Regions from separate parts of the Chryseomicrobium palamuruense genome, predicted to be linked through region 3. Evidence: predicted binding sites of a transcription regulator. Region 3 holds the regulator's gene; each other region holds the start of a gene.
What was found. The regulator CtsR, encoded in region 3, represses protease genes until heat stress. The targets are predictions, from matches to a motif close to ATGGTCAATAAAGGTCAAACA.
Positions count from the first base shown of each region.

Region 1 (5,245 bases), on a different contig from region 3:
CAATCAGACGAATCAAAATGACATTGATGCGAATACGCAAGATCCAGCGGCTTTTGCCGGAGGGGACTTCTTAGGAATCATCAATCGACTAGATCACATAAAAGATATGGGCTTTACGTATATTTCGATGGGGCCAGTTTTTGAAACTTCGGACTACAAAGGTTCCTCCATCACGAATTATTCAACAGTAGCGCCTCATTTTGGAACGGTAGAAGACTTTAAACACCTTTTAGAGACGTTGCAGTCTCAGAATATGAAGGCAATGATTGATCTTCCACTTGCTCAAGCAGAAGAGGCAGAATTCAGTGAAATGAAACAATTTTTAGAGACGTTCCCAGTTGATGGAGTCAAATTAACAGGGATTTCAGAGAATACATCCCCACGTCTAGCTTCATTTATTGAAGAAATCAATACAGATGAATTGGATGTCATTGCACTTGAAGAATCCGATCTTCCAGTAGATGTTACCTATTCAGAGGAACGAGTGAACGCGTTCCAGCAAGCGTTTAAAACAACGGATCAACCGACAGAAGGTCTCGAAGGTTTAGCATCCACTGACTTGCTTGCCATCGATACGCTTGCTTCCAACCGATTTACGTATGTGAGCACAGAGGAAAATATGTTTCCACCAACACGTGTGAAAATGGCTGTTGGAGCATTATTAACCCTTCCTGGTGTACCTCTTATGACGTATGGGACAGAAATTGCAATGAACGGCAATTCAGATGAAACGAGTCACCAAATCATGAATTTCCGAGTTGATGAAGATATTATGTTGTTTATCGAAGACCTTCAGACGATTCGCAATCAATCGCAAGCTTTGCAAGTTGGAGATATGGAAATGCTTGAGAATGATAATGGCTATATGGTCTTCAAGCGTAGTACGGAAGAAGAGTCGTTTATTGTGGTCATCAACAACACGAGTGCAACACAAACCTTTACGGCTTCAGAAGAATTGATTGGAAAAGATAAAGAATTGCGAGGATTATTTGAACAAGACATCGTAAGACAAGATGCAGATGGGAACTATAAATTGGTGCTTGATCGTGAAATTGTCGAGCTCTATCATGTAAAAGAAGATAGTGGATTAAATATGGCGTATATTGTTGCTATGATCATCGCGTATGCCTTATTCTTAGCATTCATTTATCTTGTTTGGCGAAAAGGCAAACAAAAACAACAACAAACATAATAAAACTCCGGAATTACCTTTATTAGGCGATTCCGGAGTCTTTTAGTTATCTTGGGTTTGATTTAAGAAGAATACAGAAATAGCGCCTGGACCTACATGTGCCCCAATCGCAGAACCAATCATTTGAATATCAAAATTTTGGATTCCGTATGCTTCCGTCAACAAGTGTTTCATTTCTTCTGCTGTTTCTAGGTCGTCAGCGTGGGTAATAGCCACGGTTTGCTTCGAAAGGTTGACTCCCCGTTCGCCGACAAGTTCAACAATGCGGCGTAAGACTTTCTTCCGGCTTCGCACTTTTTCAATCGGAATCAGTTTTCCTTCTTCCACGTGCAGAAGAGGTTTGATATTCAGTAGACCCCCAACAAATGCACTCGCTTTGGATACACGTCCGCCTCGTGCCATGTAATCAAGATCCTCAACTGTAAACAGGTGTTCCACAGTTGGCACCATCGCCCGAATTTTCTCTTCGATTTCTTTTAGTGGAAGACCTTGTTCACGAAGTTCAACAGCACGTTTTACAAGTAGTCCGTACCCCATAGAAGCCGCTTGAGAATCAATGATGACTAATTGAAAATCTGGGTACGTTTCTAGAATCTGATCGCGCATCATGACGGCTGTATTATGCGTACCGGAAAGCGCAGAAGAAAATGAGATGTAAATTCCTTGTTCGCCATTTTTGGCGAGAGTTTCAAATTCATTTAAAAATGTTTCAGGTGATACTTGAGACGTTTTCGGCTGAGCGCCTTGGCGAATTTTGTCGTAGACTTCTTTGGCGTGAATCCCTACGACGTCTTCATAGTCCTGACCATCAATATGTACACGAAGTGGAAACAAGTCCACAGTCGTCTTTTCGTAATACGAGAGCGGTAAATCAGTCGCACTATCCGCATATATTCTCATTTCAATCCCCCTAAATAGTTTGTTTGAGTTTTAAGCGTTCTTCTAGATATATTCCAATGCCGTCTTCATTGTTTGTTCCAATGATTTCATTGGCAATCGATTTTAAAGGCGATATTGCATTCCCCATTGCGACGCCTGTTCCTGCGTATTCAATCATTTCCAGGTCGTTGTCCTCATCACCAAACGCGATAATGTGGTCTTTCGAGATATTTAAATACTCGGCAACGGGCTGGATTCCAACTGCTTTATTTAAGCCGCTTTTTACGATTTCAATGACATGCCATGGGGCTCCCCAACGGCGATGATCAATGACTTCTGCGTGTACGTCACGTAAATGTTGGCGAATATCTTCTACATGGTGCTCTTCCGCATGAATCAGCATACTGGTCGGATCATGCTTTAAATATTTGCGAAGATCGCCCGTTGTAAAATTAGGCTCACCATTTGCAAAGGCATCCATAATTTTATCATCATGAATGTGGAGGTAGACATCATCCAACACTTCAGCAAGTAGATTTTTGATTTGATAGCTCTCTACAGCATCCACGACATCTCGCACAACGTCGAGGCTAATAGGTTCGTGCATCGTTTTCCAGTCCCGTGATAGAGGGTGATGTACAAAGGCTCCATTAAAATTTACAATTGGCGTTTGAAGCCCAAGTTCTTTATAGTACATTCCAGTTGCACGGTATGGACGCCCCGTTGCGATCATGATTTCATGCCCAGCTTGCTTTGCTCGTAAAAGGGTTTCTTTTGTTCGTTTTGAAATCACTTTTTCATCCGTTAATAGTGTTCCATCTAAATCCAGCACAATAAGATGTCTCTCCATCTGGCTCACCTCTCCCTTAGTATTTAGTTTACTCTTTCCAACTTACTGCGTCAAAGGAAGGACAGTGGCAATGCCGTCCTCAATTTGATACACTGAAGATATGAGAAAGGTGGGATTCCGCATGGATCAAGATATGAAAGATAGCTTGATGAGTGCCTTAGAAGAGGTCATCGATCCGGAACTTGGGATTGATGTTGTCAACCTTGGACTTGTCTATGATGTAGATTTGAACGAGGAAGGTCTTGCAACGGTCACCATGACATTGACTTCCATTGGTTGTCCGATGGGACCGATGATTGTCGATCAAGTGAAAACAGCACTCGGCCAATTACCAGAAGTAAAAGATACAGAAGTAAATATCACGTTCAATCCACCATGGTCTCGTGACAATATGTCACGCTATGCAAAGATTGCACTTGGAATTCGATAAACGAAAGTCCTGACATTTGTCAGGATTTTTTTCGTTTTTTAATGGTCTTTCTGCTTTACTTCCCGGCAGTCCTTTCCTATAATCAAATTAGTCAAAGATAGTCAAACTTGTGATGAGGAGGAAATACCATGCAAATGAATCAAATGCCGAATGAAGAAACGAAATCCCCTCTGGAACAGTACGGAAGAAATCTTGTTGCTTATGCAAAAGAAGGAAAGATGGATCCCGTTATTGGACGTGATCAAGAGATACGAAATGTCATCCGAATCTTATCACGCAAAACAAAAAACAATCCCGTTCTAATTGGAGAACCTGGAGTAGGAAAGACAGCCATCGTAGAGGGCCTTGCCCAACGTATTATAAAAAAAGATGTACCCGAGGGATTAAAGGAAAAAGAAATCTACGAACTCGATATGTCTGCACTCATTGCTGGTGCCAAATATAGAGGAGAATTTGAAGAACGTTTAAAAGCTGTCTTAAAACAAGTGAGGGACAGCGAAGGTTCGATTATCCTCTTTATTGATGAGCTTCACACCATTGTAGGTGCGGGTAAATCGGATGGAGCGATGGATGCAGGGAATATGTTGAAACCGATGCTTGCACGTGGGGAACTTCACTGTATAGGAGCGACAACTCTTGATGAGTACCGCACGTACATTGAAAAAGATCCTGCTCTGGAGCGACGTTTCCAACAAGTGTTAGTTAAAGAGCCGTCTGTCGAAGATGCTATTTCCATCTTACGTGGTTTAAAAGAACGGTTTGAATTGCACCACGGGGTACGTATCCATGACCGCGCCATTGTTGCTGCAGCAGAACTTTCCAATCGGTACATCACTGACCGCTTCATGCCGGACAAAGCCATCGACCTTGTTGACGAAGCATGTGCGATGATTCGGACAGAAATTGATTCCATGCCGCAGGAGTTGGATGAAGTGACACGTAAAATAATGCAACTCCAAATTGAAGAACAAGCCTTAATGAAGGAGAAGGATGCAGCCAGTCAAAAAAGACTGGAATTGTTACGTGAAGAATTAAATCAGTTAACTACTTCTTCAGAAGCCATGCGATTGCAGTGGGAAGAAGAAAAGAATACCTTACAAGCTCTTCAAGTGAAACGAGAAATGCTTGATAAACTGCGCAGAGAGTTAGAAGAAGCGGAATCAAATTATGACTTGACAAAAGCAGCGGAGCTCCGACATGGAAAGATTCCGGAGGCTGAAAAAGAGTTAACGGCCCTTGAGAGCGCGCAACAAGCGGATGGTCGTATGTTACGAGAAGAGGTGACAGAAGATGAAATTGCTTCCATCGTCGCACGCTGGACGGGAATTCCTGTGACGAAACTCGTCGAAGGAGAGCGAGAGAAGCTCTTACGTTTAGAAGAAATCTTATCTGAGCGTGTCGTAGGTCAAAATCAAGCCATTCAGTATGTGTCCGATGCGGTTCTTCGAGCACGTGCAGGCATTAAAGATGCTCATAAACCAATCGGCTCTTTCTTGTTTCTCGGACCGACAGGAGTAGGAAAAACGGAACTAGCCAAAGCATTGGCTGCACAGCTATTTGATTCAGAACAGCATTTCATACGCATAGATATGTCTGAGTATATGGAAAAACATAGTGTGTCAAGACTTGTGGGTGCGCCTCCCGGCTATATTGGTTATGAAGAAGGAGGGCAACTTACCGAGGCGGTTCGTCGAAACCCGTATTCAGTTGTTCTACTTGATGAGATTGAAAAAGCACATCCAGATGTGGCCAACATCCTCTTACAACTATTAGATGATGGTCGCATCACAGATAGTCAAGGCCGCCTTGTTAACTTTGCCAACACGATTGTTATTTTAACTTCAAATATTGGTTCTTCGTACTTATTAGAAGGAACTGGAGATATTACGGAAGA
Region 1 is NZ_JBHSEF010000008.1:90,783-96,027, forward strand. Features, by position in the region: gene ACFO0S_RS00890 (alpha-amylase family glycosyl hydrolase) at 1-1,192, shown strand, start outside; gene ACFO0S_RS00895 (DegV family protein) at 1,235-2,092, opposite strand; gene ACFO0S_RS00900 (Cof-type HAD-IIB family hydrolase) at 2,103-2,921, opposite strand; gene ACFO0S_RS00905 (metal-sulfur cluster assembly factor) at 3,043-3,351, shown strand; gene ACFO0S_RS00910 (ATP-dependent Clp protease ATP-binding subunit) at 3,480-5,245, shown strand, end outside.
Region 1: the regulator CtsR is predicted to act here: its motif matches at 3,439-3,459, upstream of ACFO0S_RS00910 (ATP-dependent Clp protease ATP-binding subunit).

Region 2 (5,245 bases), on a different contig from region 3:
AGATTCCACTCGAAGATAAACCGATACGAAGTGTGATGATTACCCCAGAAAAAGTAAAGCCGCTCCCTGAAGCGTTGCAAGCCATCAAGCAAGCGGACCTCATCGTTATTGGACCTGGATCGCTCTATACGAGCATTCTTCCTAATCTTCTTGTCGAGGATATTCAAATAGCTCTTCGCCAATCTTCTGCACTGAAAGTGTATATGTGCAACTTGATGACGCAGGCAGGGGAGACGGACCGCTACAAGGCCTCTCATCACCTGCAAGCGATTTTAAATCATACAGGACCTGGTCTCGTGGATGTAGTTCTTGCAGCGGACCTGGATTTACCCGCGTCCATCGTCAGTTCATACTCAGAAGAATACGCCGTACCGGTCATCGTGGACGAAGAAAAGATTCGGTCACTCGGTGTCGACATTATTAAACGAGATATCGCTGTTGTTCGAAATGGCAGCGTTCGCCATAATTCGGAAAAAGTCGCATTATGGCTAGTCTATGAAGCGATGAACTATAGAAAATAGCAAAGACATTTTCTTGGAAAGGGGGAAGTGAACATGTCTTTTGCATCGGAAACAAAAAAAGAGATGACCCAAGTAGAAGTAGATGATTGTTGTGCGCGTGCCGAACTCGCTGCCATTATCCGGATGAATGGGACACTTGGATTCAGCAACAAGAATTTATCACTGGATGTACAGACTGAAAATGCCGCCATTGCTAGGCGTATCTATACCCTGCTGAAGCGGTTGTATTCTGTACAAGTCGAGCTTCTTGTTCGAAAGAAGATGAAGTTAAAGAAAAACAATGTTTACATCACACGTATTCGAGAAGGTACCCGGGAAATTCTAGGGGATCTACATATTATGAATGATGGCTATGAGTTTTCGAATGAGATTTTTCCAGCACTGATTCAGAAAGAGTGTTGTAAGCGTTCCTATTTGCGAGGAGCTTTCTTAGCAGGAGGGTCTGTCAACAACCCAGAGACGTCATCGTATCACTTAGAAATTTATACATTGTATAAAGAACATAGCGATGCACTCGTCGAATTGATGAACGAATACGATTTGAATGCCAAAACCATTGAACGTAAAAAAGGGTTTGTGGCATACTTAAAGGAAGCAGAGAAAATTGCGGACTTCTTAAATTTAGTTGGCGCCCATCAAGCGCTTTTAAAATTTGAAGATGTTCGTATCATTCGTGACATGAGAAATAGTGTGAATCGACTGGTGAACTGCGAAACGGCCAATTTGAACAAGACGATTGGTGCAGCGCTACGCCAAGTAGAAAATATCCGTTTTATTGAAAACGCTGTCGGTTTGGACCAACTACCGGATAAACTCCGTGAAATCGCCCGCCTGCGTGTTGAGTATCAAGATGTGACGTTGAAAGAACTTGGAGAGATGGTGTCGACAGGCACAGTCAGCAAATCTGGAGTGAATCATCGTCTCCGCAAGCTGGATGACATTGCGGACGCCCTCCGTAGAGGAGAATCGATTGGATAGAGGAGAATGGGTTGCTATGGAAAAGACATTAGAAGTTGGATTATCGAACGGGTTACAAGCCCGACAAGCCGCTTTATTTGTTCAAGAAGCGAACCGTTTTGCCAGTGAGATCTTCATTGAAAAAGACGGGAAAAAAGTAAATGCAAAAAGTATCATGGGAATCATGAGTTTAGCTGTGGGTCGTGGAGAAGAAGTGGTGTTATTCGCAGATGGTTCAGACGCAGAAGCAGCAATTGATACTTTAACGAAATTTATTACCGAAGAATAAATAAAACCTCACCCATGTGAAGAAAAGGGTGAGGTTTTTATACGCCCCCGGAGAGAATCGAACTCCCATCTCAAGAACCGGAATCTTACGTCATATCCATTAAACTACGGGGGCAAGCGACTTTTCTATTATAGCTTTCCGCGCGTAAAACATCAACAGCTAAAATAGAAAATGCATCCTATTTGACCTTTTCTGACCTTCATGTGTATCATAAGGTTACAACTTGAATAAAGTACAATATTTCAAACGAAAACGGAGGAATCGACATGAACTTAATTCCAACAGTCATTGAACAAACCAACCGTGGCGAGCGTGCCTACGATATCTATTCACGCCTACTAAAAGATCGTATCATCATGTTAGGTAGCGGAATCGATGATAATGTAGCCAACTCCATCGTGGCTCAACTTCTGTTCCTAGAAGCCGAAGATCCAGAAAAAGATATCTCCATCTATATCAATAGCCCGGGTGGAAGCATCACAGCGGGTATGGCGATTTTTGATACAATGCAGTTCATCAAACCAGACGTGCAAACAATCTGTATCGGTATGGCGGCCTCTATGGGAGCATTCTTACTTGCAGCAGGGACAAAAGGAAAACGTTACGCGCTTCCGAATGCAGAAGTCATGATTCACCAACCATTAGGTGGCGCACAGGGTCAAGCTACTGAGATTGAGATTGCGGCAAAACGTATCTTGTTCCTACGCGAGAAGTTGAACCAAATTCTTGCAGACCGCACAGGTCAACCGATCGATGTAATTTCTAAAGACACGGACCGTGATAACTTTATGACGGCAGTACGTGCAAAAGAATACGGTTTAATTGATCACATTATCGACCGCAGTGATAAAAAATAAGCTTCATTCCGGAGACGCCAATTTTGGCGTCTTTTTTCATGTTTGAAGCAAACTGAAACTTTTGAAGGGAACAACCGTATGCTTAATTAGATAAGGTTTCATTCTCCTTATAAAAAGGGGATAGGAAAAAGAAATGAAAGGTGGACATCTCATGAGAAAACTTTTGATACCTATTATCATCGTTGTAGCAATTATTGCGTTAGTTGCGGCCTTATTGATTCCGAGCTACAACGGCTTTGTCGATTCAAATGAAGACGTTAATCAGGCGTATGCGCAAGTTGAAAATCAGTTGCAGCGTCGTGTCGACTTGATTCCAAATCTCGTTGAAACGGTTAAAGGCTTTGCTGAGCAGGAACGTGAAATTTTAACGGAAATCGCAGATGCGCGTGCACGGTTAGCTGGAGCAGATTCTCCAGGGGAGCAAGCGGAAGCAGACAACGAATTAGCTGGTGCATTGTCTCGACTTTTAGTAATTGTTGAAAACTATCCGGAATTAAAGTCTGATGCGAATTTCCGTCAGTTAATGGATGAATTAGCTGGAACAGAAAATCGCTTGGCAGTGGCTCGTCAAGATTACAATGAATCGGTGTCTCTTCACAACCGCAAAGTGAATCGTATGCCAGGTGCTTTAATTGCCGGTGTGTTTGGTTTTGACGAAAGAGAATATTTTGAAGCGGAAGATGGTGCTGAAGATGCTCCGGAGGTCGACTTTGGAAGTGATGGAGAATGAAAACGTCTTTTCGCGTATGGATGTTTCTTCTTTTCTTCTTAACGTTGCCTTTTATTGTATGGGCAGATGTTCCTGAACCACTTCCGGGTGAATCATATGTCCATGATTTTTACAATGTCATACCGGAAGATTTAGAGCAGCATCTTGAGCAATTAGGTCTGGATCTTGATCAAGGTACTAGTGCACAATTGGTTGTCGTCACTGTAGAATCACTTGAAGGACAAGACGAGAACAGCTACGCAGTTGAAATGATTCGCGATTGGGGAATTGGAAGTGCAGATGAAGACAACGGCGTCTTGTTCCTCCTTGAAATGGACCCTAATAAAGTGGGGGACCGGGCTGTTTACATTGCAGTAGGTCAAGCGTTAGAAGGTAGACTTCCGGATGGGAAGATTGGAAGAATATTAGATGAATATACATTTCCTTTTTTAGAAGCTGGTGACGTGGAAGGTGCTATCCAGTCTACCTATGAAATCCTCTATCAAGAAATAGCAGATGAATATGGGTATACGGGGGAAGCTGTAGCCCCAACACGCCCGTCCAGTAACGAGGGAGGGATTTCTCCTCTCACCATTCTCATCCTCGTTGTCATTTTCTACTTCATTGTGTCGATATTCGGAAACAATGGACGTGGTGGTGGACGGGGAGGGGGTCCTCAAGGCCGAGGTGGCCGAGGTGGTCCATTTATCTTCGGTCCGGGCTCGTTTGGTGGCTCTGGAAAATCTGGTGGTGGATTTGGTGGCGGATTCGGAGGTTTCGGCGGGGGGAGTGCCGGCGGTGGAGGTGCAGGTCGCAAATGGTAAAACAAATCACTCTCTATACGCGTCAGTCGTGTCCGTTATGTGACGAGATGCGGCTGATGTTAGAGCTTCTCAAAGAAGATTTTCCACTCGCTATTGAGGAAGTTGATATTGAAATTGATGATGACATTCATGAGAAGTATATGCTCATGATACCGGTCGTGGAATATAAGAATCAAATCATCCAATATGGTAATGCAGACTATGTTGGGCTTTATGAAGCATTAGACGAACATGTCTAATGCTTTTTTAAGTGTTTACGATTGCTATTTAACGAGTATTTCGATAATATTAAGGTTGTAAATGTTTATTTTTTTGTATATGTGGGAACAATAATTGTATGTTGGGACAAAAATGTTCCCTATAGCAAAAAAGGAGGGCGCAGATGGAACTTCTGAAGGCGCAACTTAAATTGATGCCTGAATGGAACGCCATGCTTCAGCAGCGTTACCAGATCCTGCAGACGATTGCTTTATCTAAAGGAATCGGCAGACGCAGTGTTGCTGAACTGTTAGACCTCTCGGAGCGTGAGATTCGTAAAGAATTTGACCAACTTCGAACGCAAGGAAATATTATTGTGTCGCGTGACGGAACAGAAATTACCGAACTAGGGACATACCTTTTGACAGAATTGAAACCTCTTGTGGACGAATGGTCTGGTAGACATGAAAAAGAACAAGTGCTAAGAAACTTGCTGTCCTTACAAGAAGTCCATATTGTTCCTGGAAATAGCGACGAATCGGTACAAACGCAGACATTGTTAGCTAGTGAAGCAGCTCGATTTATTTTTTCTAAACTCGAGTCACGGATGATTACCGCCGTTACAGGTGGCTCAACTATAGCAAAAATCGCGGAACAACTTCCGTCGTCCTCTAAATTTCAACAGCTTCAATTTGTTGCGGCTCGCGGAGGTATTGGTAAAGACGTTCAGCTTCAAGCGAATACGATTGCTTCGATGTTTGCACAAAAGTTAAATGGGTCGTATAAAACACTCTATATTCCGGACACACTGAGTGAGTCCGCTTATGAAGCCATGAAAGCTGAACCTTTCGTTCAAGAAATGATGGATCTGTATGAACAGATGTCCATCT
Region 2 is NZ_JBHSEF010000022.1:82,038-87,282, reverse strand. Features, by position in the region: gene ACFO0S_RS08825 (gluconeogenesis factor YvcK family protein) at 1-521, shown strand, start outside; gene whiA (DNA-binding protein WhiA) at 555-1,499, shown strand; gene ACFO0S_RS08815 (HPr family phosphocarrier protein) at 1,516-1,767, shown strand; tRNA gene ACFO0S_RS08810 (tRNA-Arg) at 1,810-1,881, opposite strand; gene clpP (ATP-dependent Clp endopeptidase proteolytic subunit ClpP) at 2,034-2,624, shown strand; gene ACFO0S_RS08800 (LemA family protein) at 2,776-3,354, shown strand; gene ACFO0S_RS08795 (TPM domain-containing protein) at 3,351-4,157, shown strand; gene ACFO0S_RS08790 (glutaredoxin family protein) at 4,151-4,396, shown strand; gene ACFO0S_RS08785 (sugar-binding transcriptional regulator) at 4,540-5,245, shown strand, end outside.
Region 2: the regulator CtsR is predicted to act here: its motif matches at 1,947-1,967, upstream of clpP (ATP-dependent Clp endopeptidase proteolytic subunit ClpP).

Region 3 (5,245 bases):
AGCAAGATATTGAAGACATCCGGGTGCGCTTTTTCGATTTCATCCAGCAAAATAACTGAATAAGGTTTACGACGGACTTTCTCCGTCAACTGGCCACCTTCATCAAATCCAACGTACCCTGGAGGTGAACCGACAAGACGAGACGTCGAATGTTTCTCCATATACTCGGACATATCGATACGGATCATCGCATCTTCGTCACCGAACATGACTTCTGCAAGCGCACGCGCAAGTTCCGTTTTCCCGACACCTGTAGGACCTAAGAAAATAAACGAACCAATCGGACGTTTAGGATCTTTCAGACCGGCACGTGCACGGCGAATGGCACGAGAAATTGCGTCTACTGCTTCTGATTGCCCGATGACACGCTCATGAAGCGTATCTTCTAACTTGAGCAGCTTGTCGGATTCGGCTTGGGCAAGTTTCGATACCGGCACACCAGACCACATGGATACGACAGTCGCGATATCTTCCACAGTCACTTCTGATTCCGCCTTGCCTTGCTTCTCTTTCCATGTATCTTTTAACTTTTCAAGTTCGTCTTTTAACTTCTGTTCTTTATCGCGGAAAGAAGCCGCTTTTTCAAACTCTTGGCTTTGAACGGCCGCATTTTTCTCGGAGCGTAAACTCTCGAGCTGCTGCTCCATTTCTTTCAAGTTTGGCGGAGTCGTATATGAACGTAAACGCACTTTTGATCCAGCTTCATCAATCAAGTCAATGGCTTTGTCCGGTAAGAAACGGTCCGAGATGTAACGGTCTGACATTTTCACAGCCGCTTCAACAGCAGCATCCGTGATTTTCACACGGTGATGCGCTTCGTAACGGTCACGCAAGCCATAGATGATTTGAATCGCTTCTTCTACAGATGGTTCATCCACTTGGATCGGCTGGAAGCGTCGCTCAAGAGCGGCATCTTTTTCAATGTATTTACGGTATTCATCAAGTGTCGTCGCACCGATACATTGCAGCTCGCCACGAGCGAGTGCTGGCTTCAGAATATTTGATGCATCAATCGCACCCTCTGCTCCTCCTGCACCAATCAATGTATGAAGTTCATCAATGAACAAGATAATATTGCCGGCTTGGCGAATCTCATCCATCACTTTTTTCAGACGGTCTTCAAATTCGCCGCGGTACTTCGTTCCCGCAACAACCGTTCCCATATCAAGCGTCATGACGCGTTTGTCACGCAAGATTTCCGGCACTTCGTTTTGAACGATTTGCTGGGCAAGTCCTTCTGCAATCGCTGTCTTACCAACACCTGGTTCTCCAATTAGAACCGGATTGTTTTTCGTCCGGCGTGCTAAAATCTCGATAACACGCGTGATTTCTTTGCTACGACCGATGACGGGATCGAGTGTGCCTTCACGCGCAATTTGCGTCAGGTCACGAGCAAGACCATCAAGAGTTGGTGTGCTTGCTGTCGCTGTCGATGATGTCGAAGAGGAATTATTCCCCTGTTCGCTGCTTCCGAGGAGGTGAAGCACTTGTTGACGTGCTTTATTTAGGCTAATACCCACGTTGCTTAACACGCGTGCAGCGACACCTTCTCCTTCACGAATCAAAGCAAGAAGTAAATGCTCTGTTCCGATATAGGAATGGCCCAGTTTACGTGATTCGTCTACGGATAGCTCGATGACTTTTTTCGCACGTGGTGTGTAGTGAACAATCGGTCCGACTTCTTTTTCACCTGTGCCGACTAGTTCTTCAATTCCTTCTTCGATAGCTTTCGGATCAACGTTACTAGCTTCGAGCGCTTTCGCGGCGATGCCATTTCCTTCACGAATCAATCCGAGGAGGATATGCTCTGTGCCAATCGCTTCATGCTTGAGTCGAATTGCTTCTTCTTGTGCCAACTGGAGCACTTTTTGTGAGCGTTGAGTAAATCGATTAAACATCATTTGAGTTCTCTCCCTTTTCTTCTATAGTCAACCGTTCCCTTATCATTTTCGCCCGAAACACATCACGGTCTTTCGGGGATAAGACAGTACGGGCATATTGCTGTAAAAATCCTGGCTGCATGAAAATCATGCATTCATTTAAAATCGTTTTGCTGACATGCGTGATAATTCCAAGGTCAATGGCAAGACGCACATCGGATAAACATGACGCAGCTTCTTCCGTCGTTAATAAGCGTGCATAGCGCAGGGTGCCGAGCGAACGGTAGAGGCGGTCTTCTAATAGGATACGCGAGTGTTCAAGAAGTGCTTGTCGTGACTCTCGTTCCTTTTCAATCAATTGTGTAGTAAGGCCTTGAAGCTCTTGCAGAATTTCAAATTCTGCTTTCCCGAGCGTTACTTGGTTTGAGACCTGGTAAACATTCCCGAGCGCTTCACTGCCTTCTCCATAGATTCCCCTTACCACCATTCCTAAACGGTTGATGATCGGAGCAATTTTGGTCATTTGCTTCGTGGCGGTCAGTGCTGGTAAATGCATCATGACAGAAGCCCGGAGACCAGTTCCCGTATTTGTTGGACACGTCGTAAGGTACCCATATTTTTCATCAAATGCGTAACTTACTTGTTTATCCAGTAGCCGGTCAATGGAGGCAGCTTGTTCATACGCCTGCTCGAGCTGTAAGCCCGGAAGAATGCACTGGATGCGCAAATGGTCTTCTTCATTGATTAAAATACTGAGCGACTCATCTTCAGAGATAACAGCAGCCGATTCGACATTCGATTCCACAAGCGCTGGGCTGATGAGGTGTTTCTCAATCAACACTTGTTTGTCTAGTGAATCCAACTGTTTCATTTGATACGACGTAAACGGATTTTCTTCCCTGTCCACGTCGAGCAAAATACCACTGATGGTCTGTTCGATTTTATGCGCTTCGTCTTCTGTAAATGCTAACGGAAAGCGATACCCTTCCAAATTCCGGGCGAGGCGGATGCGCGTACTCATGACGATGTCTGCGTGTTCACCCGCACTTTCCATCCAACTGGTCACTTGTTTCTTTAAGAAACGATCCATGTCCATCTAGTGCTCACCGCCTTTCGACAGTTTGGCTTCGAGTGCTCGTGCCTGGTCGCGAAGCTTGGCAGCCGTTTCAAATTCTTCATCTCCAATTGCCGTTTGCATACGTGCCCGGATGTCTTCGATACGACGTTTCAACGCGCGTGTTTCTTCAAAAGCTTCTGGAACACTTCCGACGTGCTCGCCATTGCCGTTATGCAATCGTTTCATTACCGGAGGTAAAGCATTCCCGAAGGTCTCATAACAAGATGCACAGCCGAATTTTCCTTTGTGGACAAAACGTTCATACGTCCAGCCACACGACGGGCAGCTCCACTGGCTCTTTTCACGTTCCGATTGTTTCGTTTGTTGTTCAGGTGTAAACCAATTGGTGAGCAATTGGTGAATCGTTAATGGATCTTGTTGCTGTTGGAGCGGATGCAGCTGACTAGCACACACATCACACAAATGTCGTGTGAAGGGTTCCCCGCTCTGCGTCACCGTCATTTTGACGTGAGCGGGACGCTGCTTGCAATTCTCACAAATCATCTGGCATCCTACCTTTCATTGGACTTATGCAAGAGGGTCAACAGCATCGCCTGTGCTACACGTCCGCGAAGTTGATCACGTAAAGGCAGCGGCAGCGATAATGTGGTTCGAGCACAAGCAGCTAATATCAATTTGGCTTCTCGCTTTGAAATGATTTCTTGATCAAGTAGGCGGTATACCATGTCTTCAACGAGCGATTCGGAAGCCCCTTCTTCGAGTACTTCTATCATATTACGAATGAGTTCAGAAGCTGCAGACGCTTCGACGCGAACAATTCGAATATACCCGCCTCCTCCCCTTTTACTTTCAACGATGTAGCCACGGTCTACAGTAAAACGAGTGTTGATGACATAGTTAATTTGAGACGGTACACATTGAAACTTTTCCGCCACTTCATTGCGCTTTATTTCAATCTGCCCTTGTTTAGTCTCTTCTATAACACTCTTCAAATACCCTTCAATGATGTCTGAGATATTTTTCATGAGGTCACCTCCTACTGACTTTGACTATCTTTGACTTTATTATACGAATTCACTTTCCGAGGTGCAATTGATTTGCTTTCCCATAAAAAGAACCATCCCTCTAAAAGAGATGGTCCCCACATTAGCGTTTCACTTTTGGCATCGTCCGTACTGTTTTCGAGATTTGTTTCCATTTCGCACGTTCTTCTCGCTGAGCAGCTACATCTGCTTTCCGCTCTAAGTGAGCGAGCTCTCGCTGTAGCTTCAAATAGCTCGCGTAGCGTTCCTCAGCTAAAGCGCCTGTGCGAAGGGCTTCCAGCACTTCACACTCTGGCTCTTTCTGGTGGTAACAGTCCCGGAAGCGACAGTTTGCCGCAAACCCTTCTATGTCTTGAAAGCTTTCAGATAAGCCGTCTTCCGATTCCCATAATTGGAATTCCCGCATCCCTGGTGTATCTAAGATAGCGCCCCCGCTCGGTAACAGCACGAGCTCGCGGTGCGTGGTGGTATGGCGGCCCTTTGCATCATCTTCACGGATTTCACTGACTGTCATCCATTCCGCCTCAAGCAGCGCATTAACGACGGACGACTTCCCGACCCCGGAGGATCCAAGGAGCGCCGCTGTCTTATTTGGTTGAAATAGCTCTTTTAGCTCCTCAATGCCTTCCCCTGTCTTGCTGCTTACCGCATAAATAGGTACACCAAAAGCAATTGATTCAAGCTGTTCTTCATAAGGGCGTACATCTCCACATAGATCTTTTTTCGTCAATACAATAATTGGAACGGCGCCGGAATCATAGGCTGCCAACAAATATCGCTCCAATCGGCGCACGTTGAAATCTTGATTCAACGACATTGTTAAAAACGCATAGTCCACATTGACCGCAATTAATTGAATCTCTGTCGTACGTCCCGCCATTTTTCGTTCGAACTGCGAGGAGCGTGGAAGGACCTCATGAATAATGGCTCGCTGCTCTCCTGGCATTTGCGTTACCACCACCCAGTCCCCAACAGCAGGGTATTGTTCTCTGGTATGCGTAAATCCGAACTTTCCGCTCGGCGTCGCTAGCCATTCTCCCTCGTTTGTCACAACACGATAGGTTCCTTTATGCGCGAGGACGACGCGTCCTGGTTGTCCGGTCATCGTTATTTTTTGTTCCCACGCTGGTGTCCAGCCGTAGTTTTCGATTTGTGTCAATTCAGTTTCCTCCAAAATTAAGTAGTCACCGGCTACACTTTTTGCTTTTAGCCGATAAAAAAAGCTGTCTCTGCACGCATTCGCG
Region 3 is NZ_JBHSEF010000023.1:97,272-102,516, forward strand. Features, by position in the region: gene ACFO0S_RS10155 (ATP-dependent Clp protease ATP-binding subunit) at 1-1,901, opposite strand, end outside; gene ACFO0S_RS10160 (protein arginine kinase) at 1,891-2,976, opposite strand; gene ACFO0S_RS10165 (UvrB/UvrC motif-containing protein) at 2,977-3,501, opposite strand; gene ACFO0S_RS10170 (CtsR family transcriptional regulator) at 3,510-3,983, opposite strand; gene rsgA (ribosome small subunit-dependent GTPase A) at 4,105-5,160, opposite strand.